Regions from separate parts of the Pseudomonas sp. GW821-FHT07G10 genome, predicted to be linked through region 3. Evidence: predicted binding sites of a transcription regulator. Region 3 holds the regulator's gene; each other region holds the start of a gene.
What was found. Region 3 encodes sigma-54, which starts transcription at its own class of promoters, with help from an activator protein. Its sites were predicted from a motif close to ANTGGCATNNANNTTGCTNT; they were not measured.
Positions count from the first base shown of each region.

Region 1: AC07O1_RS02985 (pilin) is a predicted target of sigma-54. The motif match lies at 4,594-4,613, and genes of this name have one in related genera.
Region 2: AC07O1_RS24540 (circularly permuted type 2 ATP-grasp protein) is a predicted target of sigma-54. The motif match lies at 3,950-3,969, and genes of this name have one in related genera.

Region 1 covers NZ_JBWKQB010000001.1:638,296-648,947, forward strand. Annotated here, with positions in the region: gene AC07O1_RS02950 (co-regulatory protein PtrA N-terminal domain-containing protein) at 1-126, opposite strand, end outside; gene AC07O1_RS02955 (energy-coupling factor ABC transporter permease) at 484-1,173, shown strand; gene AC07O1_RS02960 (hypothetical protein) at 1,246-1,461, shown strand; gene yacG (DNA gyrase inhibitor YacG) at 1,470-1,673, opposite strand; gene coaE (dephospho-CoA kinase) at 1,670-2,293, opposite strand; gene AC07O1_RS02975 (prepilin peptidase) at 2,290-3,162, opposite strand; gene AC07O1_RS02980 (type II secretion system F family protein) at 3,165-4,382, opposite strand; gene AC07O1_RS02985 (pilin) at 4,660-5,076, shown strand; gene AC07O1_RS02990 (BON domain-containing protein) at 5,448-5,804, shown strand; gene AC07O1_RS02995 (DUF748 domain-containing protein) at 6,027-8,963, opposite strand; gene AC07O1_RS03000 (class I SAM-dependent rRNA methyltransferase) at 9,070-10,083, opposite strand; gene AC07O1_RS03005 (acetyl-CoA C-acetyltransferase) at 10,182-10,652, opposite strand, start outside.
Region 2 covers NZ_JBWKQB010000028.1:8,183-18,834, forward strand. Annotated here, with positions in the region: gene AC07O1_RS24525 (c-type cytochrome) at 1-640, shown strand, start outside; gene AC07O1_RS24530 (transglutaminase family protein) at 746-1,549, opposite strand; gene AC07O1_RS24535 (alpha-E domain-containing protein) at 1,546-2,496, opposite strand; gene AC07O1_RS24540 (circularly permuted type 2 ATP-grasp protein) at 2,509-3,918, opposite strand; gene AC07O1_RS24545 (ribonuclease E inhibitor RraB) at 4,232-4,573, opposite strand; gene AC07O1_RS24550 (hypothetical protein) at 4,765-5,025, opposite strand; gene AC07O1_RS24555 (START domain-containing protein) at 5,149-5,757, opposite strand; gene AC07O1_RS24560 (YkgJ family cysteine cluster protein) at 5,799-6,053, opposite strand; gene AC07O1_RS24565 (translation initiation factor 2) at 6,223-6,687, opposite strand; gene AC07O1_RS24570 (aminotransferase-like domain-containing protein) at 6,789-8,228, opposite strand; gene AC07O1_RS24575 (OmpA family protein) at 8,427-9,239, opposite strand; gene AC07O1_RS24580 (DUF4398 domain-containing protein) at 9,236-9,592, opposite strand; gene AC07O1_RS24585 (substrate-binding periplasmic protein) at 9,823-10,644, opposite strand.
Region 3 covers NZ_JBWKQB010000004.1:16,568-27,219, forward strand. Annotated here, with positions in the region: gene tldD (metalloprotease TldD) at 1-405, shown strand, start outside; gene yjgA (ribosome biogenesis factor YjgA) at 468-992, opposite strand; gene pmbA (metalloprotease PmbA) at 1,101-2,447, shown strand; partial or broken gene AC07O1_RS07615 (ZIP family metal transporter) at 2,507-2,959, shown strand; gene AC07O1_RS07620 (HPr family phosphocarrier protein) at 2,990-3,262, opposite strand; gene rapZ (RNase adapter RapZ) at 3,278-4,135, opposite strand; gene ptsN (PTS IIA-like nitrogen regulatory protein PtsN) at 4,138-4,602, opposite strand; gene hpf (ribosome hibernation-promoting factor, HPF/YfiA family) at 4,615-4,923, opposite strand; gene AC07O1_RS07640 (RNA polymerase factor sigma-54) at 5,000-6,493, opposite strand; gene lptB (LPS export ABC transporter ATP-binding protein) at 6,764-7,489, opposite strand; gene lptA (lipopolysaccharide transport periplasmic protein LptA) at 7,489-8,034, opposite strand; gene lptC (LPS export ABC transporter periplasmic protein LptC) at 8,021-8,593, opposite strand; gene AC07O1_RS07660 (KdsC family phosphatase) at 8,602-9,126, opposite strand; gene AC07O1_RS07665 (KpsF/GutQ family sugar-phosphate isomerase) at 9,126-10,100, opposite strand; gene AC07O1_RS07670 (ATP-binding cassette domain-containing protein) at 10,324-10,652, shown strand, end outside.

The sequences.
Region 1 (10,652 bases), on a different contig from region 3:
GTGCGCCATCGAGGCATCTCGCGCAGCATCCATCCGGGCCATTACCCGGTCGCTGCCACCTGCGGCCATCGCAGCCACAGACGCGCCCATCAGGGTAACGATCAACAACGCTTTAAGGGTTTTCATGGGGGATCTCCAATACTCGGGTTCTGCCAGCAAGAATGTTTGTTGGCTTAAGCTTTAGGCTTGAGCTCATCCTAGTGGCGCCCGTATTTCAGCCCGTTCCCCGCCACATGAATTTTTTGACAGGTTCGCCATATCTGACTTTTTCAGCTGTTCCCCACGTCAAAAGAGCAAACGGCGGTTGAAGCCGCAGGCCGCGTCGTACGTATAGGTGCACTCAAGTATGGAGTGATCGTAAAGTGGGGTGTCTGTCAGATCCTCATGACTCATCAAGGAGTATCGGGTGCGGTTTTTGTCAGTTCAGCAGGGCAGCTACGCCGGCGCCGCGCTATTGCGTGATGCTTTGCCGCGAGCCCGGCCATGATCAGCGCCGGGCTACTTTCGCCGCAAACCCTTACTGTCGGCTGGTTGTTGTACGTGCCGGTGCTGGTCTGGGCGATTCTGCGCTCGCCGTGGGTCGAGCTGTTCACTGACAGCCGCCGTCAGCATTTGCTGTTTGGTACGGTGTTTGCGCTGTTCATGTTGTGGCTGGTGCGACGGGACTTCGATACTGGCGTGTCTTATCACGTTATCGGCATGACCGCAGTGACCTTGTTGCTGGACTGGCCATTGGCAATCGTCGGTGGCCTGATCGCGCAACTCGGGCTGGTCGCGTTGGGCCGTCAGGATCTGGCGGCGGTTGGGGTCAATGGCACTTTGTTGATCCTGCTGCCGGTGCTGGTCACCGAATGCTGTGCAATCCTGGTGGAGCGAGAGCAGCCGCGTAGTCCCTTTGTGTATATCTTTTGTTCCGGCTTTTTTGCGGCGGCACTCTCGGCGTTGTTGTGTCTGTTGCTGGCGCTCGGCTTGCTGTGGTTCGACGAGCGCTTCGCCATGCCCGAATGGCTGGAGGATTTTGTCGGCTATCTGTGGCTGATCATTTTCCCCGAGGCCTTTATCAACGGCATGGTGGTGAGTGCCCTGGTGGTGTTCTGCCCTGAGTGGCTGGAGACTTTCAATCGCACGCGCTACCTGTCGGCACCGTGGAAAGACGACGGGCCACGGGAGTAAGAACCTTGATCCGGATCAAGGACTCAAATCACGGCTCCCGGCATGCTCTGGAAAATCTTCAGGAGCACGGTCATGAGTGTCTACGAATGGGCAAGGCAGGAACTGCGCAGGAGTCTGGATACGGCGCAAGAAGTGGGCTTTGATCCGGGGTTGAGTCTGCGCGCCTTGCTCAGTGCGGTGGTGCAGCAGAGCAAGGGCATACGCAGTGTCGAGGATCTGGCGGATGAGTTGCAGTTTCTGGCCGAGAACCTCGACGAGGGGCAGGATTACGGTTTTATGCGGCCGTGATTTTCTAATTAGTGCGTACGAGGATCGAAGTCCTCGGAGAACATCTCGTCTTCGGCATCCGGGCTGACCGGGATCTTGTGTTCTTCGGCGGCCCAGGCACCCAGGTCGATCAGTTTGCAGCGGTCCGAGCAGAACGGCCGGTTGGGATTGGTTGCGTTCCATTCCACAGGGGCACCGCAGGTTGGGCATTCGACGGTCAGGGTTTGGCTCATGACTGGCCTCCACGCAAAGTAAGATAAAAGTGATGCAGGCGTTCGACCTCGCTGTGCAGCCAGTTTAGATCGCGGTCATTGACCAGTACATCGTCGGCATGGCGCAAGCGTTCTTCACGGCTGGCCTGGACTTTGAGAATCGCCTGGACCTGTTGCTCGCTGGTCTGGTCGCGCAGTAGGGTTCGCTCGATTTGCAGTTGCTCTGGCGCATCGATCACCAGGACACGTTGAGCCAGCGCGTACTGTCCGGATTCGACCAATAGCGGCGACACCAGAATCGCGTAAGGCGACTGGGCCTTGGCCAAATGACTGGCGATCTCCTGACCGATCAGTGGGTGCAACAGGGATTCGAGCCAGCGCCGCTCTTCAGGAACTTCGAAAATCAGCCTGCGCAACGCCGCACGATCCAGTTGACCATCCGCTTGCAGCACGCCCGCACCGAAGTGCTCGGCGATTTTCGCCAGTGCCGGACGCCCCGGCTCGACAACCCAACGGGCGGCATGATCGGCATCGACCAGATGCACACCGAGGTCAATGAAGTGCTGGGCCGCGGCACTTTTGCCGCTGCCGATCCCGCCGGTCAGGCCAAGAATCCAGGGTTTGATAACAGAGGTAGTCATTTGAAACCGACAGACTGCAAGTAGGAGTCGGTTATTTGACCACCCCAGAGCAACGTAATCCAGCCGGCAATTGCCAGATAAGGGCCGAAAGGAATTGGCGTCGAAGTTTGCGCGTTACGCACGCGCAGCAAAATCAGGCCCAGAACGGCGCCGACCAAGGATGACAGCAGAATCGTCAGCGGCAGAATTTGCCAGCCGCCCCAGGCACCGAGCATCGCCAGGAGCTTGAAGTCACCAAAGCCCATACCGTCCTTGCCAGTGAGCAGCTTGAACAGCCAATACACCGACCACAGGCTCATGTAGCCGGCCACCGCGCCCCACAAGGCGTCGTGCAAGGACACGAACAGGCCGAAGCTGTTGACGATCAATCCCAGCCAAAGTATCGGTAGAACCAAGGTATCTGGCAGCAGTTGATGGTCGGCATCGATCAAGCTCATCGCCAGCAAGCCCCAGCTCAAGATCAATACCAGCCCCGCCTGCCAGCCAAAACCGAAATGCCAGGCGACGAAGGCAGAAAGCAGTCCGCAGGCCAGTTCGGTGACCGGGTAGCGTTTGCTGATAGGGACCTTGCACTTCGCACAGCGGCCTCTCAATAGCAGATAGCTGAGGACGGGGATGTTTTCCCAGACCCGAATCGGGTGAGCGCAGTGCGGGCATTGAGAGTGGGGTAGCAGCAGGTTGTAGGTCGGGCCTGGCGCCTCTGGCGGTAAGCCCAACACATCATGGGCTTGCTCCCTCCATTCGCGTTCGAGCATTTTTGGCAGGCGCCAGACCAGCACGTTGAGGAAGCTGCCGATAATCAGTCCCAGGACCAGCACCGATACAACAAAGGCCAGCGGATAGTTGGCCAAAAAATCGTTCAAGGGCATATTCAGATCGCTGAGCCGAGTTGGAAGATGGGCAGGTACATGGCTACCACCAGACCGCCGACGATAACGCCAAGAGTCACCATGATGAACGGCTCCATCAGACTGGTCAGGTTATCGACCATATTGTCGACCTCACCCTCATAGTAAGTTGCGACCTTTTCCAGCATGTCGTCCAGTGCACCCGATTCTTCGCCAATGGCGGTCATCTGGATCGCCATGTTCGGGAAGACGCCGCAAGTGCGCATGGAGAAATTCAGCTGTATGCCGTTCGAGACATCCTGCCTGATGCGATTGACCGCATTCGTGAACACGATATTGCCTGTGACGCCAGCCACCGAATCCAGAGCTTGCACCAGTGGTACGCCGGCAGCAAAGGTGGTGGAGAGTGTGCGGGCATAACGAGCCACGGCTGATTTGTACATCAGCGTGCCCACCAGCGGCAGTTTCAGCAGGCTGACGTCCAGCCAGTCACGCAAGCGTTGTGAACGTTTGCGCGTATGCCGGAAACCAAATACCACAGCGACAATCCCGACCAGCACCAGTAGCCACCACTGCTGCATGAACTCCGAGAGGGCGATGACCATCAGGGTGAAGGCCGGGAGTTGCGCACCTAAACCTGAAAATACCGTCTGGAATTGCGGGACCACCTTGACCAGCAGAATGCCAGTCACAATGCTCGCGACGAAGATCACGGCCAGGGGGTAGGTCATGGCTTTCTTGATCCTGGCTTTGAGGGTTTCACTCTTTTCCTTGTAGGTTGCCACCCGCTCCAACAAGGTTTCCAGAGCTCCGGCCTGCTCACCGGCGTCCACCAGGTTGCAGTACAGGTCATCGAAATACTGCGGTTTTTTGCGCAGCGCCGCGGCAAAACTGTTGCCGGCCGCGACTTCCTGTTTCACCTCGCTCACCAATTTGCGCATGTTGGGGTTATCGAAACCTTCACCGATGATGTCGAAGGACTGCAGCAACGGTACTCCGGCTTTCATCATGGTCGCCATCTGACGGGTGAACAGAGCGATATCCACGGGTTTGATGCGTTTGCCGGCGTTAAAGATCGAGCCGTTTTTTTTTCGTACTTTACCCGGGCTAATGCCTTGCTTGCGTAACTGCGCCTTGATCAGCAGCGGATTATGGCCGCTCAGTTCGCCGGTCATTTTGGTGCCTTTTCTATCGGTACCTTCCCAAGCGTAAACACTGACTCTTACTGCTTTGACTGCCATCGTTCAGTCTCACCACTTTATCGATCCCGGCTCGCCCCACCGTGTTGGCAGGGTGTTGACCCGCAAGTCGATGGATTTGATTTATAGCGTAGTCGGTCAGATCAGCAAGCCAGCGGCAGGCGAGTGACAAAAAGTGTCATTTTGTGCAGTTTCCGGGGATAAGGGCGATGCGCCAGCAGCCTCGCGCACCTGCAGACAAAGGCCCAACGTGTTTGGCATGCACTGTGCGTTGACCTGTATAGGTCATCAGACTTCACTTAATGCCTGGAGCTCGTCTATGAATAGTCAAAAAGGGTTTACCTTGATCGAGCTGTTGATCGTGGTCGCGATCATCGGCATTTTGGCAACCTTTGCGTTGCCGCTTTATACGAAATATCAGGCGCGGGCCAAGAGTACGGCCGGTCTGGCAGAGATATCCGCGCTGAAAGTTTCATTTGAAGACATCATCAATCAGGGCACCGATCCGACATTAGCCTTGGTGGGCGGCACCGCTACTACGTCTAACTGCACAATGACCGCATCAGGTACCGCCTCGACGGGTGCAGGCACAATTGCTTGCACGATTCTGAATGCTCCGGGCCCTGTGCTGAGCAAAACCATCACTCTCACCCGCACACACGACGAGGGCTGGACCTGCTCTACCACTGTGGAGCCTGAGTACTCTCCAAAAGGTTGTGCTGCCAGCGGTACGTAGCGTTCTCGCAAGCCGGTAATACCAGTAAGAAGTGCCCCGGCTAGTGAAGTCAGGGCACTTCTTATGGGGAAAATCGAAGATGAACCGAGGGTGATCAGCGGCGTCGTTTCAGTCTATTCATAGCAGGTCAGATCAAACTGTAAATGGCCAGAAACTCAGGGTGTCAGGAACTTTTGTGATACTCGCAACTTGCATGCAGATTACATACAGGTCATGCAATCTGCACGATTCAGGAACTTTGCTTATATCCCAATACATTGATTTTAAAGTATTTATTTTCATCCTGGAGTTGGCACAACGCCTGCTATATCTCTGCTAGCCCTGTCGCCAAAGCACGGCGCAGGCTTTCTGGAAAAACAGGAGTTACTCGTATGAAGAGGTTCGCTATCGCTGCCGCTACGGCAACCGCTCTGACCCTGACCATGGCCAATGCTGCTTTTGCCCAGACCACTCAAACCGCCCAGTCGCCAATGCTTGTGGCTGCTGGTGAAATGGCCAAGGTCAAGGAAGTCACTTCTGACACCTGGATCACGACTAAAGTGAAAAGCGATCTGGTAACCGAGAAAGGTATTCCTGGCACTGACATCAAAGTTGAAACCAACAAAGGCGTGGTTTCTTTGTCCTCGACTGTTCTTGTAACCGACGCACAGAAAAAAATGGCAGTGGATATCACAAGGAAAATCAAAGGCGTGAAAGCCGTATCGGCTGACGGTCTGAAAGCCGAGTAGGGTTCAAGCTTCTCGCCTGGGCTGGGAGAAGGGGACGACAGGCGCTCCAGCAGTACGCCTGTCATTCCTCCAAGGTTCATGCCAAAAGCCATGCAGACGTGGTCATTACAGACTCCGGCACTGAGTGTCGGAGCTTGTTTTATTTGAAGCGCAGCGTATCGGCCTGAGCCTGGCTGGCGGCAGAGGCCAATGCCAGGCAGAGCAAGAAGCGTGTTTGCATGTTTACTCGCTGTCCAGATGCAGCGGCGTGATCACCCGACCATCACTTTGAGCTTGCCCAAGATTAGCGTCGATGAAGTAAACCCGATCGTCAGCCAACTGCCCTTTGTCCACCAGGAAGTCCTTGATGCTGCTGGCCCGATCTTGTCCCAGTTGACGTAGGAGAACGTCGCTTTCGCTCCAGAATTTAATCAAACCCTCACGCAGCTTTGCCGTGCGTTCGTCGCGGCTCAGTTGCGTCCATTCGGCCGGTGGCTGTGTTTTCAGGCGGGTGCGATAGATGCCTTCGAGCAACGGCGCCTTTTCGCTGTCCGGGACCTCTAACAGAGAGGCTTGCGCAGGGACCTTCTCACCGCGGCGCTGAAGCATTTTGTAGTAGTTGTATTGATATTCACGCTCTAGCCGCTGTTCGGCGATCGGTGGGCCGTCACTGCTCTGGGCGCTGGTGCCTTCAATCTCCAGTTTCAGGGCCGGGCGCTCTTTGAGGGCGTTGGCCAGTTTGGTCAACGTCGATTCGGAGTCCTTACTCAGGTCACTGGAGCCTGGAGCGAACAACACGCTGCCGAGATCTTCCGAGCCGCCACCGCTGACCAGACCGCCAATAAACTTGAACGGAGCTTCAACTGCTCGCAGCACCAGATTGCGCAGGGTCTGCCAGATGACCGGCATCACGCTGAACTGGGGATTGTTCAAGTCACCGCTTATCGGGAGCTCGATGGAAATTTTTCCGTCCGAGTCTTTGAGCAGTGCGATTGCCAGGCGAATCGGCAGGTCTACGGCATCCGGGCTGTCGACTTTTTCACCCAGTTGCAGTTGCTCGACCACCATTTTGTTTTCGGCTTTCAACTGACCTTTGGTGATCAGGTAATGCAAGTCGAGATTGAGTCGGCCCTTGCGAATGCGGAAACCGGCGAACTTGCCGGAGTAGGGCGTCAGGGTGGTCAGCTCGACACGTTTGAAGCTGGCGGCGATATTCAGCGCCGCCATTGGGTCGAAGGGGTTCACGCTGCCTTTGATGGTGACCGGGGCGTAACGGTCGACCTTGCCTTTGATATCGACGCTCGCCGGCTTTGCCTGGCGGCTGTCGATGGTGCCGATCTGACCATTGAGCTGTTGAATGGCGGTGGCGAAGTTTGGTGTCAGGCTCAAGTCGGCGAAGTTGGCCGAGCCGTCGTTGATGGCGATTTCACCAATATGGATACCCAGCGGTTTTTCGTTGCTGGTGGCGGCCGGTTTAACGGCGCTTTTGCTGCCGTTGTCAGCTGGCTGCGGGATCAACAGATCATCGATATTGGTGGTGCGGTCATCGTTGATCATGAAGCGCACGTATGGCTGTAACAGGTTGACCTTGGTGATCGACAGGCTGTCGCCGTGTTGGTAATTCAACCCTTCGAGCACCAATTGCTGCCACTTGAGGAAGTCGCGGGTCTTCAAGGTATCAAGGGTGTGCAACTGATCGACCTGAGCCCGACCGGTGACGTTGAACGCCAACGGCTCGGTGCTTTTGAGATTGACTTCCAGATCACTGCCAAGCATGCCGCTGCGCAGCTCCAGACGAATGAATGGGCTGATATAGGACTGGGCGATGCGCAGGTCGATGTCTTTGGTCTGCACCTGCAGCCTGGCACTGACCGGGCTCAGATTGACTTCGCCGCTTGCCTGGATCTTGCCCTGCTTGCCCAGCCCGGTATCGAGCTTGAGGGTGAAAGGCGACTGATTGAGGCTGTCGAAGTTTTGCAGGTCCAGATTCAGCGGGCCGAGTTCCAGCTCCACCGCTGGTTGTGCCTGGCGATCCGCCAAATGGACCTGGTAGTTACGTAGTTGCACGTCCTTCAACAGGACCTGCCAGGGTTTGTTTGGGGCGCTCGGTGCCGGCTTGGGCGAGTCGGCTGCTGCCGGTGCACTGGCAGGCTCCGGTTTCGTAGCGGGCTTGGCCGGTTGGCTGGCAAAGAGTTTCTGCCAATCGAGTTGACCATCGGCTTCGCGGGCAGCCCAGGATTCCAGTTTCTGGCTGCGGATCTTGCCGACGATTACTTGCTGCTTGAGCAGATCGACCGAGGTCTCGCTGACATCCAGCCTTTCCAGGCGTGCCAGTGGCCGGCCGTCGGGCGCCTTGATCGCAAATGGCGCCACGCTTAGCGAGGTGTCGCTGAGCAGCAATTCGGTTTCTTTGGCCAGGTTGAGTTTGTAATGAGTGCTGAGGTTCAGGATTCCGTCTTCGAGCACCAGCGGCACGGCATCGCGCACGTACGGCCACCAGACTTTCATTTTGCCGTCGGTGACTTTCAGTGTGCCTTCGGAGGCGATCGGCACCAGGCTGAAATTGCCGGTCCAGTCGAGATGCCCACCTTCGGGACCTGCCGCGACCAGGGTCATGTCGGCATTGTCATTGGGCAAGGTGCTGAGGTTTTTCAGTTCGAGGTCGAGCGTGTTGTAAAGAAATTCGATGGGCTCGCTTGGGCGCGCATCCTGGAAATGCACATAGCCACCTGCCAGCTTGATGCGCTCAATGCGCAGCGGGAACGGTTTGGCTTGAGGATCGACAGGTGTCGGCTCGCTGGCGGGCAGTTTGAACAGTCCCAGCAGATTGAGCTTGCCGTCTTTGCCGAACAGGATTTCGGTCTTGGGCTTGTCCAACTCGACATCGGCCAAGTGCAGTGCACGGGTCCAGAGGCTGTCGATCTGCAGATTGGCGTACAACCGTTCGAAGCCGATTTGCTCCTTTCCCGGCTCACCGATATTCAGACCCCACAAGGTCAGCTCCAGACTGAAGGGGTTGAGCTCGATCCGATTGATGTGTGCCGGGACTGTTGCGTAGTTGGTCAATTGTTGATTGGCGACTCGCAAGGCGATGCCCGGCAATATCAGAAACCCCAGCAAGCTATAAAGGGCGAGAGCGGTCAGCAAGGCGCCAATAGCGCGAATCAATCCTTTGGGCATCTGGGGTGTCATCTATCTGAATCGGAAGTGCGTTGGAGTATGGCACGCGTTCCCGGTTCCAAAGCAATCGCCGTTATCAGGATTTTTTCTGATTTTGACAGGCAACTCAAAGTTGCAGAATCAGCGTTTTCAAGGGTGGTTGCTGATCCATGGAAGGGAAGTCGCTGCCCGGGATCAGTACCTGCCAGTCGCGCACCGGACGCCCGGCCTTTTCAGCACAGCGCAGAACCTGTTCTCGCCAGTCGTCCATGCTGACCTTTGCCAGATTGTTGCAGCAGATCAGTACGCCATTTTCTGCGGTGCTCAGCAGGGCCGGTTTGAGCAGGCTTTGATAGTCGCGCAACAGGTCAACGGTGCCAAAAGCACTTTTGGCCCAGGCGGGTGGGTCGAGCAGGACCAGGTCGTATTGGCGCTGTTCCAGGCGTGGATAGCTCGGCAATTTGTGACGGCGCTGAATGATTGGCAAACCGGCCAGTTGACGGATCGCTGCAAAATAGTCGGACTGAATGAACTGCATTTTCGGCAATTGTGGATTGAGCTGGCCGTTCTCACGGCCGACCGCCAGATTGCCCTCGGCAAAGTCCAGATTGCACACCTCGCTGGCGCCGCCAGCGGCTGCGCTCAAGCCGACGCCGCAGGTGTAGGCGAACAGGTTCAGTACGCTTTTACCGGCGCTGTGGTCTTTGACCCAGCCACGAGCATTACGCAGATCAAGAAACAACAAAGGGTCCTGTCCGGCATGACGGCCGCGGACGCGGTAATTCAAACCCCATTCGTGGCCGATCATATCTTCCAGGGCGGCGTCTTCGGCACGGTAGACCGAGTCTTCCCGATCGATGCGCGAATTGCCCCGGGAGCGGTCGTTGTAGACCAGCAGGGTGTTCAGGTCCAGATGCTGATTGATGGTTTCATGTAGTTGCAGCAGTGCGTCGCGTTCCAACGGTTGGTGAAAGCTTTGCACCAGCAGTTGCGGGCCGTAACGGTCAATGGTCAGGCCGCCGGCACCTTCCTGGCTGCCATGGAACAACCGATAGCAGTCGGTGCCTTGCTGATGCAGTTCAGCGAGCAGGTCTTTGCGATGATCGAGGGCGGCGCGCAGCGCCTGATTCAAGGAAGACATGCCGGGCGCCTTGCAAGGTGATTGGGCGCGGCAGTCTATCAGTTTCACCGCAGCCCCTGTAGGAGCAGCCGGTCGACGCTCCTGCAGGGCGGGGAGAACTAGCGCTCGATCGCCAATGCCACACCCTGACCGCCACCGATGCACAAGGTTGCGAGGCCTTTTTTCGCATCGCGTTTGATCATCTCGTGGAGCAGGGTCACCAGCACACGGCAGCCTGAGGCACCGATCGGGTGGCCGAGGGCAATGGCGCCGCCATTGACGTTGACCTTGCTGGTATCCCAACCCAGTTCCTTGCCGACCGCCAATGCTTGTGCGGCAAAGGCTTCGTTGGCTTCGATCAGGTCCAGTTGATCCAGCGTCCAGCCGGCCTTGTCCAGGCAGCGACGTGTGGCGCTGACGGGGCCGATGCCCATGATTGCCGGGTCAACGCCTGCGTTGGCATAAGCGCGGACTTTCGCCAGCACTGGCAGTCCGAGAGCGCGGGCTTTGGCGGCGCTCATCAGAATCACTGCGGCGGCACCATCGTTCAGTGACGAGGCGTTGCCGGCGGTGACCGAGCCGTCTTTCTT
Region 2 (10,652 bases), on a different contig from region 3:
AGAGATGAGCTATCGCGCCGTGCCTCTGTCGGCATTGCTGACTGGCATCAACGCTGACGACCATCTGCAAGCAGTAGCGCTTGACGGTTTTGCCGCCGAACTGGCCGCCGCGCCGTTGCTCAATCGCGACGGTGCTCAGGCCTGGCTCGCGGTGGAAGACCCACAGAAACCCTGGCCGCCATTGGCCGAGGGCAAGCCAGGTGCCGGGCCGTTCTATCTGGTCTGGCTCAACCCGCAAGCCGGCCAGATCAGCCCTGAACAATGGCCCTTCCAGGTTGCCAGTATCAAAAAACTGGCCGCCGTTTCCGAGCGTTTCCCGGCCCTGCGCCCTGATCCGAAGCTGGTGCCCGGTGATCCGGTGAATCAGGGTTTTGCGTTGTTCCAGAAGAACTGTCTGGCCTGCCATCGTCTGAACGGCGCGGGTGACGCGCAGTTTGGTCCTGATCTGAATATCCCGTTCAACCCTACCGAATACTTCGGTGCCGACTTTCTCAAACGCTATATCCGCGATCCGCAAAGCCTGCGCCATTGGCCACAGGCGAAAATGCCCGGCTTCTCCGCAACCGTGCTACCGGATACGGAGCTGGACTTGTTGGTGGGGTATTTGAAGCACATGGCCGGGCGTAAGCAGCAGCCGTAATGGCTTGAGTCTTGTGCTGCCTGTTCCGGCCTCATCGCGAGCAAGCTCGCTCCTACAAGATAACGCGATGTAGGAGCGAGCTTGCTCGCGATGCGGTATCCCCTTTTATTGCTGCTGCACCAAAATAGTCGGCGTCGGTGAGATGAAGACTTTGGCGTGCATCTGCTCGCAACCACCGCCACGGCGCATGCCGCGTACCGGGCAGGCGTCCAGGTAGTCGAGGCCGACCGCCAGTTTCAAATGACGCTCGGGCCTGGCCAGTTGATTGGTCACATCAAAACTGTACCAGGCATCGTCGAGCCAGGCTTCGGCCCAGGCGTGGCTGGCCAGGTGTTCACTGTTCTCGCTGTACAGATAGCCCGACACATAGCGCGCAGGAATGCCCAGGCTGCGCGTGCAGGCGAGAAACGCATGGGTATGGTCCTGACAGACCCCGGCACGCCCGGCGAAGGCCTCCGCGGCGCTGGTTTCGATTTCAGTGGAGCCCGGTGTATAGGTCATGTGCTGGTTAAGACCGTGCATCAAGTCGATCAACGCGCTGCGATCACGGCGTGTGCGGCATTGCTTTTGGGCAAAGGCACGCAAGGCCTCATCCGCCTCGGTCAAGCGCGTGAAACGCAGGAATGGCAGCGCCGACTGGCTCTCATGCTCGGCTTCACGCTTTTCATCGATGTCCACTTGCCCACGGGCGCCGATGATGATGGCTTCATGCGGCTCGTCCATGGTCAACACATGCAGGATATTGCCGAACGGGTCCAATTGGGCACGCACCGGCCGCGGTAGCTCGAGCTGCCAACTGAGGACGTGCTGACGCTCGCTGTCGTGGGGGGTCAGACGTAAATACTGGATGCTCGCCCGCACCTGATCTTCGTAGTGATAGGTGGTCTCGTGGCTAATGGAAAGTCTCATGCAGCCTCCAGGTAGGAACTGTGAATAGCGTTGCCCAACTGGCGCACCAGCGGGATGAATTCGGTCAGCCAGGTGTGCAGGCCTTCGTCGAGGATTTCGTTGATGCCGGTGTAACGCAGACGCGCGTCTATCTCCGCCGCCAGGCGTTGCGCCGGTCGACCATTGGCGCCCGGCAGGCTGGCGAGGATCTGGTCGATCTCCTCGGTACAGGCACGCAGGGAACGCGGTACATCGGCCCGCAACAGCAACAGCTCGGCAACGTGCCGCGCACCGGGCGCGTCGCGGTAGATCTCGGTATAGGCCTCGAACGAAGACAGCGCGCGCAGCAAAGCGCTCCACTGGTAGTAAGCGTGGGCGGTGCCGTCGCTGACCGCTTCGGCCTGATCGCCGGCCATTTCGTAACGAGCATCCAGCAAGCGCAGGGTGTTATCGGCCCGTTCGATAAACGTACCGAGGCGGATAAAACGAAATGCATCGTTACGCATGATGGTGCCGTAGGAAGCACCGCGAAACAGATGGGAACGCTCCTTGATCCACTCGCAAAAACGGCTCATGCCGTAGCGGCTTAGGCCTTGTTCGGCGATACCGCGAATCTCAAGCCAAGTGGCGTTGATGTTTTCCCACATGTCGGCGGTGATTCGCCCACGCACCGCATGAGCACTGGCCCGTGCGGCACCCAGGCAGCTGTAGATGCTCGCCGGGTTGGCCGCGTCCAGCGCGAAAAAGTGCAGCAGCCGTTCAGCATGCAACGCACCGTGACGCTCCAGATAGTCATCCAGCGTACCGGTGATCATCAGCGGCATCGCCAGCTCATGCAAACCGTCACCACGGCCGTCCTGCGGCATCAACGACAGCGAATAACTGACATCGAGCATCCGTGCGAGGTTTTCCGCCCGCTCCAGGTAACGCGACATCCAATACAAATCCGAGGCAGTTCTACTTAACATGGCAGGCTTCCTTCAATCCTCGACCACCCAGGTGTCCTTGGTACCGCCACCCTGGGACGAATTCACCACCAGGGAGCCTTCGCGCAGGGCGACGCGGGTCAGGCCGCCGGGCACTACCCGGGTTTCCCGGCCAGACAGGACAAACGGGCGCAGGTCGATATGGCGCGGGGCGATGCCGTTTTCGACAAACGTCGGGCAGGTCGACAGGCACAGGGTCGGTTGGGCGATGTAGGCGTGAGGCTTGGCTTTGATCCGCGCGCGGAACGATTCGATTTCCGCCGCCGTCGCCGCGGGCCCCACCAGCATTCCATAACCACCGGAACCTTGAGTTTCCTTGACTACCAGTTCGGGAAGGTTCGCCAGCACGTGGGACAGCTCCTCGGGTTTGCGGCATTGCCAGGTGGGCACGTTCTTGAGGATCGGCTCCTCGTCCAGATAGAAACGGATCATGTCGGTGACAAACGGATAGACCGACTTGTCGTCTGCCACACCGGTGCCGATGGCATTCGCCAACACCACATTGCCAGAGCGATAAGAGGACAACAGACCGGGCACGCCGAGCATCGAGTCGGGATTGAACGCCAAGGGGTCGAGGAATGCGTCATCGAGACGACGATAGATCACATCTACGGCCTTCGGCCCGTCGGTAGTGCGCATGAACACACGGTCATCACGCACGAACAGATCAGCCCCCTCGACCAGTTCGACGCCCATCTCCCGAGCCAGAAACGCGTGTTCGAAGAACGCGCTGTTAAAGCGCCCGGGAGTCAATACCACGACGCTGGGGTTGTCCAGCGGGCTGGAGCTTTTCAGGGTGTCGAGCAACAGGTTGGGGTAATGATCGATCGGCGCAATGCGTTGGGCGGCGAACAACTCGGGGAACAACCGCATCATCATCTTGCGATCTTCGAGCATGTAGCTGACACCGCTGGGTGTGCGCAGGTTGTCTTCGAGCACGTAATAGGTGCCGTCGCCATCACGCACAAGGTCGACGCCAGAAATATGCGAATAGATATCGCGGTGCAGATCCAGCCCTTGCATGGCCAACTGGTACTGCTCGTTGGCCAGCACTTGCTCGGCCGGGATGATGCCAGCCTTGATGATGCGCTGCTCGTGATAGAGGTCGGCGAGGAACATGTTCAACGCCTTGACCCGCTGGATGCAGCCACGTTCGACGATCCGCCATTCACTGGCGGGAATACTGCGGGGAATAGTGTCAAAGGGAATCAGGCGCTCTGTCCCCTGCTCATCACCATAGAGTGTGAAAGTAATACCGGCGCGATGAAATAGCAGATCGGCCTCGCGTCGCCGTTGTGCCAAAAGCTCGTCAGGCGTTTCGGCTAACCAACGGGCGAACTCCCGATAATGCGGACGGACCTGGCCGCCGGCATCATACATCTCATCAAAATAGGTGCGGATCATGCCGTACTCCTTGTCACCCGGACACCAAGGCTTCGCAAGGCCCGTGCCAGCGGCATAAACGCTTTAATATCAATCAGTTGGATAATAGCCCGGCAGGTGCCGCACCATTCCCGTGCAGCAAACGCCCCAACTCGATCGCCCCCGCTTCATTGCGAAGCAATGCCTATAGCTATCACCAGCATAGTCAGACTTGATTTCGCTGCACGCGTGAACCTCTGGATAATCCGCGATCTTTTGATCTTCCAACAGCCACAAACGAAATCGGCCGACCCTGAGGTCAGCCGATGCTGAGCGTTGATGCTGTTCATAGGTGTTATGCGAGTAACCCTCGTACCTCCTGCTTCACGCCCCAACCTTCGATAATCCCGCCCAGAGGCTCGACCACCGCCTCGAAATCCTGCTCGAAGTCACCGATGCCGCCGTAGGTGGCATACATCACCTTGCTTAGCTCCAGATGCCAGGCCCCGTCATCACGCACGCTGATCTGAGCATTCAATGACTCACCGCGAAAATGTCCTGCCGCCCTGCGCGCCCGCTCCTCATCCGGGAAAATGGCGTAGAACTCGATGGGATGGAATCGTGAAAAATCAAAACCGCCCTCTTTCATGCGGCGCAGCACGCTGCTGCTGATGTCTTCTTGATAGGCTGTGCTCATGAAACGTCCTCCTCAAACTGATGGATAGACTTTCCGTACTCCCTGCGCTCGCAACCACAATGGTGAAAGCGATACGACAATAAGATTGCCGCCGGGAAACAAGCATGTAGCTGACAAGAGACCAGACCTTAGCGATTCATTCGCTGATCTCGATTGCAGAGTAGCGCGAAGCCAGCCCCTGTGCCAGAGCCTCAAGAAGCCGGGGTGATTTCGAGGATTTGAATGCTGTACTGATCTTTCAGGCTTTTGACCGTGGGGTCATCGATACGGCCTTCCAGATCATTGAGATCGAGCTCGGCCGGGACTGGCAGCAACTTTGAAAGTATCAAGTGCGCAGCCTGCTCCATGGTGGGTTTTTGCTCGCAGTCAAACTGCTCGACGGTTTGAACACCATGATCATCAACGAAAGTGACTTCCCACTTTTGCATTGGTGCCTCCTCGATAAAACCCATGGATGGGCTTACATCATCTCGACCTTGAGCAGTGAGCATCGTTCCACCCACAGCACTCAGAGACTTGCATAAAGAAGGCCGCCAACAGGCGACCTTCTTTCAAAGAGCAACCGGTTCAATACCTTATGGTTTTTCAGCGCGCTGTTTCAGCGCCTTCAAAGTGTTGAACGGGGCGTCAACGACGAACTTGTTGGCCAGCCACGACGGCACACTGCCGCCCGGTTCGGTGTGAACCTGGTAGGTCACTTCGATCTGATCTGCGCCTTTGGGTACGAACTTCCAGAAGCCTTGCACCTGAGCGACCCGCACGAAACCCTTTTCTTCAGGAATATACGTTGGCACACCTTCCAGCTTGCGGGTCAGGCTGCCATCGGCGCCTTCGACTGTGGTGACGTGCAGTACCGAATCGCGTGGGGTAACCGGCCAGGGCGGACTGAACTGAGTGTAGGTCCAGCTCTGATCGCCTTCGTGCTTGAGCAGTTTCTGCGATTTGCACTCATGAATCCAGGCGCACGCCCCTGAGACATCCTCTTGCAAGGCACGCAGTTTGGCGATGGAGGTCTTCATGATCGTCACGCCGCGATAGGCCTTGTATTGGGAGCCGGCGACTTCACTCAGGGAAATCTTGATCCCGTTTTCGTCCTTGGCAGTCTGCCAATCTTCGGCCTGAGCAGTTGCGGCCAGCAGAACAGTCAAACCACACAGCACAGCCATTCGATGCAGCGAACCCATTGTCTTATTCCTTATTGTTGAAGTTCCGTACATTGAAAACACTAAGCCGCCGTCATTTGCTCCCACCAACCCAATAACTTGATAGCTTCTTCACGGCTGCTGCCGCACACCTCGACATCCGCCTGAAAAGCCGCGCAGACCGCCGGCCGCTCGGGCATCCCGAAGATGGCGCACAGGTGCTCGGCAGTAAGGTGCACGCAACGTTCTCCCGCGGCTTTGCCATTGGGCATGCCGGGGATCGGTGAACTGATGGAAGGGGCAATGCAACAGGCGCCACAGCCTTCACGGCAATTCATGACGAACAAACTCCTCGTGACGGCCAAAGTGTTTAATGACGAGCAATAGAGTACCCGCTAAAACAGCCGTTTGAAATTAGCCAGACCGTGGTTTTTTCACTCAAACAGCCGTGACTGACCAGTCTCCGACAAAGCGTCAAGACCGTGGGTCACAGCAAGGTGTTTGTACTTACTGTTTGAACTGGAAATCCAGCGCGGCACCTTCGACCTCGCGACGCTCTTCATTACGTAGCTGCAACCCCATTTCATTGTTGAGCAAGCGACCATTGAGCTGAAACGGACTGTCCGACTTCGGTTTTGCGCCAAACAACTTTGGCAGTAATGGCTGTCGCCTGGTCTGCAGCAGTGCACCCGGGGGCTGCAAATCCCTGACCATATCCTGCGGCAGGCTCAAGTCCAGATTGACCGCAGGCAACGGGGTTTGCACTACTTCACTTGCCGGCTTTGACTTGGAAGCGATGGGCGCACGCTTTTTGACAGGCGCGTGTTTTTTTACCGATGCAGGCTTCTGCGATTTCGCCGTGGAGGCAGCCACAACCGGCTTGTCCTGGCTGGAAGCCGCCATCACCGTCACGTTATTGAAGACACTCAATAAGCAGACTAACAACCAACCAACAGGAAAAATCGCTTTCATAGGCACTACAGCACTAACGGCAGAGGGGGCATATGCTCGCTTGTTGAACGGTCCATGACAAGCTCCCGATAAGCCGACCACTCGACGGGACCCGGCCCCTGTCAGAAACCGCCCGACGCCTCCTGACAAAGCTGACTTGCGAGCATGCCCAAGGTCATCAGCGTTCGCTCGGCCTCGCGGTTCCACGGAATGCCGCAATTCAATCGAATGCAGTGATTGAACTGCTCGGTGTTACTGAAAATCAGCCCCGGCGCGATGCTGATGCCCTGTTGCAAGGCGCGCACATGCAGTTCTTGGGTATTGACCCGGCCAGGCAGGCTGACCCAGAGGATGAAGCCGCCGGTGGGTCGGGTCATCTGCGTGCCTTCCGGGAAATACTGCTGCACCGCCAGCTGGAAAGCACTGAGGTTCTTGCGGTACTCCTGACGGATATAGCGCAGATGGCGATCATAACCGCCGTTCTCCAGATAAGACGCGATCCCCATCTGAGTGACGCTGCACGCAGAATGGGTGCTGAAAGTCTGCAAACGCTGGATTTCCTGTTGGTACTTACCGGCGATCATCCAGCCGATCCGTACACCGGGTGACAAGGTCTTGGAAAAGCTCGAGCAGTAGATCACCCGATCCAGCCGGTCGTAGGCCTTCAGTGCCTTGGTACGGCCCTGCTCGAACATCAGTTCGCCGTAAATATCATCCTCGACAACCTGGATATCGAAATCCGATGCCAGACGCAGCAACTGCTTCTGTCGCTCCTCTGGCATGGTGCCGCCCAACGGGTTACTCAGGCGCGTGGTCAGGACCAGGGCCTTGATCGACCACTGGTTCGCCGCCAATTGCAGCGCTTCAAGGCTCATGCCAATGGCTGGGTCGCTCGGGATCTCGATGACTTTCAGGCCCAGCAGATCGGCCAGTTGCAGCAGTCCGTAATAGGTCGGCGACTCAGCCGCGATCAGATCGCCTGGTCGGGTCAACACCCGCAACGACATCTGCAAGGCGTCGACGCAACCGTGGGTGATCACCACTTCCGATGGATCGACCACCACACCGGCATCACGCATACGAATCGCCACTTGTCGGCGTAACGGTTCAAAACCCGGGCTAAACATGTAACTGAAGGCCCGTGGGCTATGAAAGCGCGTGACCTTGGCCAATTGCTGATGCAGAGCACGCACCGGCAGATAGTCGACACTCGGAACGGCGGCCCCCAGCGGAAACACGCCTTCGCGCCGCGACTCGACCAACACCTGCTGAATGATGCTGCTGCGAGTGACCAGACCTGGCCGCTCGACCCGGGCGATATCCGGGGTTGGCGCTGTCAGGGCCGGCGTCTGGTGCACGTAATAACCGGACTGCGGCCTGGCACGAATCAGCCCCTGGTCTTCGAGATTGGCGTAAGCCTGAAGCACCGTCGCATGGCTGACGTTGAGCTGCGAGCTCATCTTGCGTACCGAGGGCACGCGCTCGCCCGGCTGATAGACACCACGACGGATATCCTCAGCCAATTGCTGAGCGATACGTTGATAGAGCAAGAGATTGGTCATGACGCAGCACTCGATTTCACGGGCATTTTATTTTTGTGCAGAACAATACCGGAACAGTTTAGAAGTGTACGGGGACAGTTGCCACAATAGTTGACCGTACAGTGCAGTGTCAGCAAAAACTGTACTGTATTGCGAGCCAATTCGCAGGTACAAAAAAGCCCGGCACCTCAGGTTACCGGGCTTTCAGTGGCGAGGGTCTTAGCGGGAAGCGCCGAGCTGGCCTTTCTCGTCGGAGAACACAATTTCCACGCGGCGATTCTGCGCACGTCCGCGCTCGGAGGCGTTGGCCTCCACCGGATACTCATCGCCGTAGCCTTCGACCTGGATACGCTTGTCCTCGATACCCAGATCAATCAACACGTCGGCAACTGCTTGAGCACGATCGCGAGACAAACTGAGATTGTCCTGCTTGCCGCCGGTGCTGTCGGTATAGCCTTCAATCCGCACTACGCGCTTGGGATTGAGCTGGAGGAACTGAACGATTTTCAGCACCGTGCGATTGGCCGAGTTTTTCAAGTCCGCTTCGCCGGTATCGAACAACACATCCCCCAAGGTCATGACCAGACCGCGATCGGTCTGAGTCGTTGCCAGGCTGATGATCTGCTCTTCCAGCCATTTGCCCTGCTGCTGCACGCTGAGCAGCTTGGCCTCACGCAAGGCCAATTGCAGGCGCTGACGCTCCAGCTCAAGTTTTGCCGTGCGCTCCTGGTTCAGTATCTGTTCGCTGTGTTCGCGGGCAATTTCACTGTAGCGCTGGCTCAGGTAGGCGTAATGCGCCACATCCTTACCGCTGCCCCAGTAGCTCGACAGACGATCGGCGCGAGCCAGAGACTCACCGGCGCGAATCACGTCCTTGGGCGCGACGCGCAGCACATTCGAGTCTTCCTTGACCTTCTGGAAGTCGGCGCTGGCCTGGCGCAAAGCGGCGTCACTATGCTGGCCGGCACAACCGTACAGGCTCGCGCAACCGGCCAATAGCAGACCACCGAGTACTCTGGTCTTCAGGCTCATTGGGCATCTCCCAGTTGCTTGCGCAGGCGAGTGATACGGGTGTTGAGCACTTTCAGTTGTTCCTGGCTTTTCTGGGTCAGGACCCGTGCTTCAGCCAGACGGGCGTCCAGCTCAGCCTGTTCAGCTTGCATGCGCGCGTCCTTGAACGATTGGTGAACCATGTCAGCCTGAGCCTGGGTGAACTTGCCTTCAGCGAGTTTCAGCTCAGCGACGTCTTCAGTTGTCGCGCCCACGGCTCTGGCTTGTTCCAGGGCTTGCCCGGTCAAGCGCATCTGTTCATTCGGCGCCGGATCGGCTGCGCAACCGGCCAGAGCCAGAACGGCCAGGACAGCGAAAAGAGGTCGAATAGTCACTAGAAAATCCCAGGGTGCGTTCTTAATAAAGGGCGGATCGCGTTGATGCTGTGGTCGTGCCAGGCAAGGCGCGGGACGCAGGAGATGCTTTTCGCCTCTTCAAGTCCCGCAACGCAGCATGGCTCGACCACAGCTTCAACCCGAAGGGCCTGGCCCCAATGCTCATTGTTCCTGTCTCACCCCGATTTTGGCGGGGCGACGGCGCGACCGTCATTTATTGAGGACGCACCCTAAAGTTTTGGGCTGACGGGTTGCTGTAACTGTGCCTTCCAGCGCTCTAGATTGCGCTGCAGCACGGCTTCCGTCAGACCGGACGCGGGCAATTCTGTCATCTTTTTGGCCAACTGTCCGCGTAACCATGGGTCGTTGCAGGCAGAGTTATGGGAAACCGCGAGGAACAGGCCCGGTTTATCAATCGGTTGTGGATGGGCCGCCAGATCATTGGCCATCCCCAGAGTCTGGGCCGTCGCCATTCCTGCATAGCGTCCGGCAAGTACGTATTGCACCTCGCCTAAAAGCAGCTTCTGAAAAGCCTCGGTCAGGTTGGGCAGGCGCACAAGGCTCAACTGCGCCTTGGCGAACGCTTCAAACGGCTGGGTCAAACGGGCCTTTTCCGACACAGCACCAGGATGACCGTGCAAGTCTTTCGCCTCGTTGTAGGCCAGCACCGAATCCTTGCGAGTCCAGACCAGATAGTCGTTCTCCACCAACGGTGGATGAATGTAATCCAGCGTTTCCAGTTCATTCACCGTCAACGGTGCATCGGCGAGGATGTCCATACGTCCGCTGCGTACTTCATCCAGGGCTTGCGAGCGCAGGCCTGCGTACAGCAACTCGACCTTGAGCCCCAGCTCTCCCGCGATCTGTTGCAACAGATCGGCGCTGGCACCGATCAAGTGTGTCGGGTCTTGCGGGTCGCGCCACAGATACGGCGGTGCATCCGGGCTGCCGGTCACCACCAGGCGTTCGCATTTGCCTGCTGCAACCGACAGCACAGGCAAAACCGAAAGGCCCACAAGCAATGACAGGCCACTCCAGCGACGCAGATCCATGGCGAATT
Region 3 (10,652 bases):
AACGGTCGTCGTGAGTCATATGCGCACTTGCCAATGCCGCGGATGACCAACACTTACATGCTCGCTGGTGAAAGCGATCCGGCCGAAATCATCGCCTCGGTGAAGAGGGGTATCTACTGCGCCAATCTCGGCGGCGGTCAGGTGGACATCACCAGCGGCAAATTCGTGTTCTCCACCAGCGAGGCCTATCTGATCGAAGACGGCAAGATCACCGCGCCGGTCAAAGGTGCGACGTTGATCGGTAACGGGCCGGAAGCCATGAGCAAAGTGTCGATGGTCGGTAACGACCTGGCGCTGGACAGCGGGGTAGGGACGTGCGGTAAGGATGGGCAGTCGGTGCCGGTGGGTGTCGGCCAGCCAACCTTGAAGATCGACGCGATCACCGTGGGTGGCACGGGCGCTTGAGCTTGAGAGGGAGCCTTGGGTGGGTGAACCGCAAAGCGGTACAACCCACCCGGGGTCGAAGACTAACGCAGACCGCGTTGTGTCTCGTCCAGCTCACGGATGTACTTGAAGATTTTTCGGCTGGCAGCAGGTGGCTTGCTTTGCGCAAGCTCATGCTGGGCCTGACGGATCAGGGAGCGCAGTTGCTGGCGATCCGCGTCCGGGTAGTCGATGACGAACTTCTCCAGGACACCGTCATCGCCCGCGATCAAGCGATCGCGCCAGCGTTCCAGACCGTGGAAACGTTCGTTGTACTGCCGAGTGGAGGCGTCGAGTTGATCAAGCAACACCAGAATGGCGTCAGTGTCCTGATCGCGCATCAGTTTGCCGATGAACAGAATGTGCCGTTTACGCGCGATATTCGCGGTGTGCTTGGGCGCTTCAGCCAAAGCCCGGCGCAAGGCGTCGGTCAATGGCAGTTTTGCCAGCAAGTCAGGCTTGAGTGTTGTAAGGCGCTCGCCAAGATCAACCAGAGCATGCAGCTCGCGTTTGACCTGGGATTTGCTTTTTTCTCCCCCGTCGAGGGAGTCGTCGTAAGAATCAACCATGGTGGCAGTCCGCAAAGAAACGCCGCCATGATAACCAGTCGGGGGCCGCTTGTCCGGCCCGGTCGCTCGAAGGCCCCAGCCGAACGCAGAATTTGAGTGGAGAAAACCATGAGTGCAGTTGAAAGCGTCGGTCCACAAGCCTTGCCGGCACTGCAAGAACAAGTCGAGCAGATCATCGCCGAGGCCAAGCGCCAGGGCGCCAGCGCCTGTGAAGTCGCGGTTTCTCTGGAGCAGGGTCTGTCGACCACGGTCCGCCAGCGGGAAGTCGAAACCGTTGAGTTCAACCGTGACCAGGGCTTTGGCATCACCTTGTATGTTGGCCAGCGCAAAGGTTCGGCCAGCACCTCGGCCAGCGGTCCGGAGGCGATTCGCGAAACCGTCGCCGCCGCCCTGGCCATCGCCAAACACACCTCGGAAGATGAAAGCTCAGGTTTGGCCGATGCAGCCTTGATGGCCAAGGATCTGCCGGACTTCGACCTGTTCCACGCCTGGGACATCACTCCGGAGCAAGCCATTGAGCAGGCACTGGCCTGTGAAGCGGCGGCGTTTGCCACCGACAGCCGAATCAAGAACGCCGATGGCACATCCCTGAGCACCCATCAGGGTTGCCGTGTGTATGGCAACAGTCACGGATTTATCGGCGGTTACGCGTCGACCCGTCACAGCCTGAGCTGCGTGATGATTGCCGAAGCCGATGGCCAGATGCAGCGCGATTACTGGTATGACGTGAATCGCCAGGGCGAACTGCTCGCTGATCCGGTCAGCATCGGCCAGCGTGCTGCGCAACGGGCGGCCAGTCGTCTGGGCGCGCGTCCGGTTCCAACCTGCGAAGTGCCGGTGCTGTTTTCCGCGGAACTGGCTGGCGGTTTGTTCGGCAGTTTTCTCGGGGCGATCTCCGGCGGCAATCTGTACCGAAAATCGTCGTTCCTCGAAGGTACGTTGGGCCAACGGCTGTTCCCTGAATGGCTGACCCTGGATGAACGGCCACACCTGATGCGTGGCCTGGGCAGTTCGGCCTTCGATGGCGACGGTCTGGCAACTTACGCCAAACCTTTCGTCGAGAACGGTCATTTGGTTTCTTACGTGCTGGGCACGTACTCCGGTCGCAAACTGGGCATGCCGAGCACCGCCAACGCTGGTGGCGTGCATAACCTGTTCGTTAGCCATGGCGATGAAGACCAGGCTGCGTTGCTGCGGCGCATGGGGCGCGGGCTGCTGGTCACCGAATTGATGGGTCAGGGCTTGAACATGGTGACTGGCGACTATTCCCGTGGTGCCTCGGGTTTCTGGGTGGAAAACGGCGAGATTCAGTTCGCCGTGCAAGAAGTGACCATCGCCGGCAACATGCGTGACATGTTCCAGCAGATCATCGCCGTTGGTAATGACCTGGAATTGCGCAGCAATATTCGTACGGGGTCAGTGCTGATCGAGCGGATGACAGTGGCCGGTAGCTAAACGACCGCAGCTTCAAGCGAAGGCGCGTCACCCAATGGGAGGCGCGCCTTTTTTTGTAGGAGCATCCGGTGATTGCTCCGCGGATCTGGCAATTTGTATTTGCCATCATTGCTCACAACATCCCGGAAGGCATGGCGGTCGGCGTGTCTGCCGGCGGTGGGATGCCCGACGCCGACAGTCTGGCCATGGGCATCGCTTTACAGGATGTGCCGGAAGGTTTGGTGATCGCTTTGGTATTAGCCGGGGCAGGGATGTCGCGGGTCAAGGCGTTCCTGGTCGGCGCGGCTTCAGGTTTGGTTAAGCCGGTCTTCGCGTTGTTGTGTGCCTGGCTGGTGAGTCTGGCCGAGTTGCTCTTGCCACTGGGGTTGGCGTTGGCTGCAGGCGCGATGCTGCTGGTGGTGACTCACGAGGTGATCCCGGAGTCACGGTGCAATGGCCACGACAAGCTGGCCAGCCTGGGGCTGTGTATCGGGTTCTGTCTGATGATGGTCATGGATACCGCGCTTGCGTAGGCGCCGCCGAAGGCTCGGGCCGCCGAGCTTTTATTCGCCTTCGTCGAAGAAGTTATTGATCAGCGCAACCAGCGCATTCAGCGCTTCCTGTTCTTGTTCGCCTTCAGTGCACAGATGGATTTTGGTGCCTTTACCGGCAGCGAGCATCATCATGGCCATGATGCTTTTGCCATCGACCATGGATTCAGGGGTACGTCCGGCTTTTATCTGGCAGGGATATTGACCTGCTACGCCGACAAACTTGGCAGATGCTCGGGCATGTAAACCCAGCTTGTTGATGATTTCAATTTCCAGAGCGGGCATCGCGGTGTGAATCCTTTAGCTTAGGTCGCGGTGGCGAACCTGGACGTTCTTCAGGGACTTTTGTAGAGCCTGGCCCAGACGTTCGGTCAGGTAGACGGAGCGGTGATGCCCGCCGGTGCAGCCAATGGCAATGGTGACGTAGGCGCGGTTGCTGGCGGCAAAGCGGGGCAGCCATTTCAGCAGATACGCAGAGATATCCTGGAACATTTCTTCGACATCCGGCTGAGCAGCCAGATACTCGGCAACCGGCTGGTCCAGCCCGGACTGATCGCGCAACTCCGGTTTCCAGTATGGATTGGGTAGGCAGCGCACATCGAATACCAGGTCAGCATCGACCGGCATTCCGCGTTTGAAGCCGAAAGATTCGACCAGGAACGCCGTGCCCGGCTCCGGCTGGTTCAGCAGGCGAAGTTTGATGGTATCGCGCAGTTGATACAGGTTCAGATGGGTGGTGTTGAGCTTCAGATCAGCGAGGTCGGCAATCGGCCCAAGCAGGTTGGTTTCATCATCAATGGCTTCGGCGAGCGATCGATTGGCGGTGCTCAGGGGGTGGCGTCGACGGGTTTCCGAGAATCGCTTGAGCAGGGTTTCCTCGTCGGCGTCCAGATACAGCACGTCGCATTGGATGTGCCGGCTGCGCACTTCTTCCAAAAGCTCCGGGAAGCGCGACAGATGGCTGGGCAAGTTACGGGCGTCGATGGAAACCGCAACCAGCGGTTGCGCCAGTTCAGTGTGAATCAACGCACGTTCGGCCAATTCCGGAAGCAGGCCGGCCGGCAGGTTGTCGATGCAGTAGTAACCGTTGTCCTCCAATACATCGAGGGCGGTGCTTTTACCGGAGCCGGATCGGCCGCTGACAATGATCAAGCGCATGATTAATGACCGTTCTGCTCGTCCAGGACAACCTGGTACAGGGCTTCATTAGTTGCGGCGCTGCGAAGTTTTTCGCGCACTTCCTTGCGATCAAGCATGCTGGCAATTTGCCGAAGCAGTTCCAGATGCGCATCGGTAGCGGCTTGCGGGACCAGCAGGACAAACAGCAGGTCGACCGGAGCACCATCGATGGCGTCGAAATCTATGGGGGCGTCCAGGTGCATCAAGGCACTGATGGGCGATTCGCAGCCTTTGAGGCGGCAGTGGGGAATGGCGATGCCGTTGCCAAAACCGGTTGAACCAAGTTTTTCACGGGCTATCAGACTCTCGAAGACATCTTGCATCTCCAGACCCGGCACTTCGCGGCTGATCAGGTTGGCAATTTGCTCGAGGGCGCGCTTTTTACTGCCGCCCGGCACGTTCACCAAAGAACGGCCGGGGGTCAGGATGTTTTCAAGTCGAATCATGGGTTGGGAGTGTTAACGACCTGTTGCGCCCTGGAGGAGGCTCTGGGTCTTTTCCTTGTGCTTTTTGAGTTGGCGATCCAGCTTGTCGGTGAGTGCGTCGATTGCCGCGTACATGTCGTCATGCTCGGCGTTGGCGACCACTTCATTGCCGGGGATATGCAAGGTAGCTTCAATTTTCTGCTTCAGCTTTTCGACGGTCATCGTGACTTGCACATTGGTGATCTTGTCGAAATGCCTTTCCAATCGTTCGAGTTTTTCGCCGATGTAGATGCGCAGGGGTTCGGTCACTTCCAGTTGGTGTCCACTGATGTTGACTTGCATACAGCTTCTCCTTCGTTGCCAGTGCATAAAGCGGCAGGCAGAAATGCCTGCCACTGGAACGCTGTGGCGTGGCCCGTTACATCAAACGCTTACGTTCGCTCGAAGGCGCGATCCCAAGGGATTCGCGGTATTTGGCGACGGTGCGACGGGCTACCTGAATGCCTTGTGCCTCCAGTAAACCAGCGATCTTGCTGTCACTCAACGGCTTTTTCTGATTTTCCGCTGCAACCAGTTTTTTGATGATCGCGCGGATCGCTGTAGACGAGCATTCACCGCCTTCAGAGGTGCTTACGTGGCTGGAGAAAAAATATTTCAGTTCGTAGATGCCGCGCGGGGTATGCATGAATTTCTGGGTGGTGACCCGGGAAATTGTCGATTCGTGCATGCCGACCGCTTCGGCGATGTCATGCAGCACCAGTGGTTTCATCGCCTCGTCGCCGTACTCGAGAAAGCCCCGTTGATGCTCGACGATCTGGGTGGCGACTTTCATCAGGGTTTCGTTGCGGCTTTGCAGGCTTTTGATGAACCAGCGCGCTTCCTGCAACTGGTTGCGCATGAAGGTGTTGTCGGCGCTGGTGTCGGCCCGGCGCACGAAACCGGCGTACTGCGGGTTGACCCGCAGGCGCGGCACGGATTCCTGATTCAACTCCACCAGCCAGCGTTCGTTGTCCTTGCGTACGATGACGTCGGGGACGACGTACTCGGCTTCGCTGGATTCGATTTGAGAACCTGGGCGCGGGTTGAGGCTTTGCACCAGCTCGATGATCTGCCGCAGTTCGTCCTCTTTGAGCTTCATACGGCGCATCAGCTGGCTGTAGTCACGGCTGCCAAGCAGGTCGATGAAGTCGGTGACCAGGCGTTTAGCCTCGGTCAGCCAAGGTGTTTTGGCTGGCATTTGACGCAGCTGCAGCAACAGGCATTCGCTGAGGTTGCGCGCACCGATACCGGCGGGTTCGAATTGCTGGATGCGGTGCAGGACGGCTTCAATCTCGTCCAGTTCGACGTCCAGTTCCGGGTCGAAGGCTTCGAGGATTTCCTCAAGAGTTTCGTCCAGGTAGCCCTGATTGTTGATGCAATCGATCAGGGTAACGGCGATCAGGCGATCAGTATCGGACATCGGTGCCAGGTTCAGTTGCCAGAGCAAATGACTCTGCAGGCTCTCACCGGCCGATGTGCGGGTGGTGAAGTCCCACTCGTCGTCATCGTTGCTCGGCAGGCTGCTGGCACTGGTCTGGTAAACATCTTCCCAGGCGGTGTCGACAGGTAATTCGTTGGGGATGCGCTCGTTCCAGTCGCCTTCCTCGAGGTTATCCACCGTCGGGGCGGTTTCCTGGTAAGAGGGTTCCTGAACATCGGTATTGGCTTTCTGCTCGACGTTGTCGGCCAGAGGGTCGGTGTTATCGAAGTCGTCGCCTTCTTCCTGGCGTTCGAGCATCGGATTGGACTCCAGTGCCTCCTGAATTTCCTGTTGCAGGTCCAGGGTCGACAATTGGAGCAGGCGGATGGCCTGTTGCAGCTGCGGTGTCATCGTCAGCTGCTGGCCCATTCTCAAGACTAGCGATGGTTTCATGGCAGGGGCTTAACACCTTATTTGCCGGCGCACATGCGCCATCCACTACAGGGCGCCGAAGCGCCAAACATAAGCAAATTATATGCCTGAAACTGAAGTGTTTGCCTAGAGCGCGGTAACAATAAAAATTTACAGGATCTTATTGCTACTGGCGCTCTGACTATTGGCTGAACACCTGAGGGCGCGTGTTTGCCTAAAGCGCGGTAACAATAAAATTTATAGGGTTTTATTGATAGCGGCGCTCTGACGACTTGCCCAACACCTCAGCGCTTACAGGCGGAACTCATGGCCCAGATACACTTCCTTGACCAGCTCGTTGGCCAGGATGGTGGCGGAGTCGCCTTCGGCGATCAGTTGACCGTCGTTAACGATGTAGGCGGTCTCGCAGATATCCAGGGTTTCACGGACGTTGTGGTCTGTGATCAGCACGCCGATGCCCTTTGCCTTCAGGTGATGAATGATCTGCTTGATGTCTCCCACCGAGATCGGATCCACACCGGCAAACGGTTCATCGAGCAGGATGAACTTCGGTGCGGTGGCCAGGGCTCGGGCGATTTCCACGCGACGACGTTCGCCACCGGAGAGGCTCATGCCGAGGTTATCGCGGATATGGTTGATGTGGAATTCCTGCAGCAGGCTTTCCAGCTCCTGGCGACGCCCGGCCTTGTCGAGTTCCTTGCGGGTCTCAAGAATGGCCATGATGTTATCGGCAACCGACAGCTTGCGGAAGATCGATGCTTCTTGCGGCAGATAGCCGATGCCAGCCCGTGCGCGGCCGTGCATCGGCTGGTGGCTGACGTCCAGGTCGTCGATCAGTACGCGACCCTGATCGGCCTGGACCAGCCCGACGATCATGTAGAAACAGGTGGTCTTGCCGGCACCGTTAGGACCGAGCAAGCCGACGATCTGGCCGCTGTCGATGGACAGACTGACGTCACGCACGACCTGGCGGCTCTTGTAGCTCTTGGCCAGATGCTGAGCTTTCAGAGTTGCCATTACTGGGCCTTCTGCTCGTCAGTTTTCTTTTTCGGCTGGATCACCATGTCGACCCGCGGACGTTGCTGGGTGACCTTGTTGCCGGTGGCGCGACCGGCGTTAGCGACCTGTTTGACGGTGTCGTAGACGATTTTCTCACCTTCGGTGGTGTTGCCGTCGTTGATCACTTTGGCCTTGTCGATCAGCACGATACGGTTTTGCGCGGCGTGATACTGAATGGTCACGCCATAAGCCTGGACAGGCTTTGGATCAGTCGCCTTTTGCAGCTGTTCGAAGTAAGCCAGGTTGCCCACCGAGGTCACTACGTCGATTTCACCTGCCGGGGTGCGAGTGATGGTCACGGTATTGCCGGTGATCTTCATCGAGCCCTGGGTGATGATGACGTCGCCTTTGTAAGTGGCAATGCCCTGCTTGTCATCCAATTGGGCGTCGTCGGCCTGAATGCGGATGGGTTGCTGGCTATCAGTCGGCAGAGCCCAGGCGCTCACGCTTCCCAGTGCTGCGCTCAGGCTGAGCAAAATAGGGAGGGTTTTAACGAGCCTCATACTGTCCTCTTACGTTCGATAGCAGGTGCATCCTGCCTTCTTCCAAATACGCTTTCATTCCCTTGCCAGTAGTCGCGCCACCAGCGCCGTCGATTCTAACGGCTTGCTCGGTCTGCGCATATTGCTTCTGAGGGAATACGGTCATACGGCTACTGGTAATAATGGTCGTACGATCTTTCTCGTCGGTACGTGCAATACGTACCGAATCAATCAGTTCTACTTCAGTGCCGTCCGGATTGACTTCGCCGCGTTCGCTCTGGACGTGCCAGGGGAAAGTAGTGCCGCGATAGATGTGCAAGTCGGGCTTGGTCAGCATCGTCACTTCGGTTGCTTTCAGGTGTTCGACCTTGTCGGAAGTCATTTCGTACTGCAACTTGCCATCGGGCAGAAACTGCACACTGTGGGCGTTGATGGCGTAGTAGTCGATAGCGTTTTCGTCGACGACTGCCGCCGGCCGCTCGAGAAAGCGTTCCGGGCTGATGTTCCAGTAGCCAACGGCCGCGAACAGGGCGGTGATGGCTCCGAAAATCAGAATGTTGCGAGTTTTTTTGCTCAGCATAGGTGGCTCTACAGGTAGGCGGCGTTGGCCGCTTCAAGGCTGCCTTGGGCGCGCAGGATCAACTCGCAAAATTCGCGCGCAGCCCCTTCGCCGCCACGGGCCTGGGTGATGCCGTGCGCATGTTCACGAACGAAGCTGGCGGCGTTGGCGACCGCCATACCCAAACCGACACGACGAATCACGGGAAGGTCGGGCAGGTCGTCACCCAGGTAGGCGACTTGTTCATAGCTTAGGTTGAGTTGAGCAAGAAGCTCGTCCAGTACCACCAGTTTGTCTTCGCGGCCCTGATAAAGATGAGGGATACCGAGATTTTTCGCGCGGCGCTCGACCACCGGGGTCTTGCGGCCGCTGATAATGGCGGTCTGTACGCCCGCGGCCATCAGCATCTTGATGCCTTGGCCGTCGAGAGTGTTGAAAGTCTTGAATTCGCTGCCGTCTTCAAGAAAGTACAGGCGGCCATCAGTCAGTACGCCGTCGACGTCGAAAACCGCAAGTTTGATGTTTTTGCCGCGTAGCAGTAGGTCTGTGCTCATTACATTACTCCGGCGCGCAGCAAATCGTGCATATTCAAGGCGCCAACCGGGCGATCATCGCTATCGACCACCACCAGTGCGCTGATTTTATTGTCTTCCATGATTTTCAGGGCCTGGGCCGCGAGCATTTCGGCGCGCGCGGTTTTGCCATGAATGGTCATCACTTCATCGATGGTGGTGCTGTGGATGTCAATGGTGCGATCCAGTGTTCGACGCAAATCGCCGTCAGTGAAGATCCCGGCCAGACGCCCGTCGGCCTCGAGAATCATGGTCATGCCAAGGCCTTTGCGGGTCATTTCCACTAAGGCGTCTTTGAGCAAGGTGCCGCGCGGCACTTGAGGCAGTTCCGTGCCCGAGTGCATGACATTTTCCACTTTCAGTAGCAGGCGACGACCCAAGGCACCGCCCGGATGGGAGAAGGCGAAGTCTTCAGCGGTAAAACCCCGTGCTTCAAGCAAGGCGACCGCCAGTGCGTCCCCCATTACCAGGGCTGCGGTGGTGGAGGACGTCGGCGCCAGGTTCAGCGGGCAGGCTTCGTGCTCGACGTGAACGTTGAGATTGACCTCTGCGGCCTTGGCCAGTGCCGACTCGGGATTGCCGGTCATGCTGATCAACTGAATGCCCATGCGCTTGATCAGCGGCAACAGGGTGACGATTTCATTGGTAGAGCCGGAATTGGACAGGGCGAGGATGATGTCGTCGCGGGTGATCATGCCCATGTCACCGTGGCTGGCTTCCGCCGGGTGTACGAAAAATGCCGTGGTGCCGGTGCTGGCCAGGGTTGCGGCAATTTTATTGCCGATGTGCCCTGACTTGCCCATGCCGACCACAACCACGCGGCCTTTGCTGGCCAGAATCATCTCGCAAGCGCGTACGAAATCTGCGTCGATATGAGCCAGCAAGCTTTCTACGGCTTCAGTTTCGAGGCGAATGGTACGTTGTGCTGATTGAATCAGGTCGCTGGATTGGCTCATGTCAGAAATCGTTTACCCAGATGAAAAGGCGGCGATTATAACGGTAATGATCAGTTCCCTCACATAAGTTCGTCGGGCTTTGCGTGATTTGCCTGTCTTGATCCTGAACAGGCACGGCTTCGGCCTTGGGCGCTCTGCATCAGCAGTGATATAGTTCGCCGCCAGTTCGGCCTGCCTAGGGAGCCAGGCGTCCTAGTGAGAGGCTGCATCGCAAGGAGTTTAGATGAGTGCCGATAACGCCTACGCGGTCGAGCTGAAGGGACTGTCCTTCAAGCACGGTGCGCGCAGCATCTTCAATAACATTGATATTCGCATTCCGCGAGGCAAGGTCACCGGCATCATGGGACCTTCCGGCTGCGGTAAAACCACGCTGTTACGCCTGATAGGCGCGCAGTTGCGGCCCGGCGCCGGTGAAGTCTGGGTCAACGGTCAGAACCTGCCGAAGCTCTCGCGCAGCGACCTGTTCGACGCGCGCAAGCAAATGGGCGTGTTGTTTCAAAGCGGCGCATTGTTCACGGATCTGGACGTTTTCGAGAACGTTGCCTTTCCGTT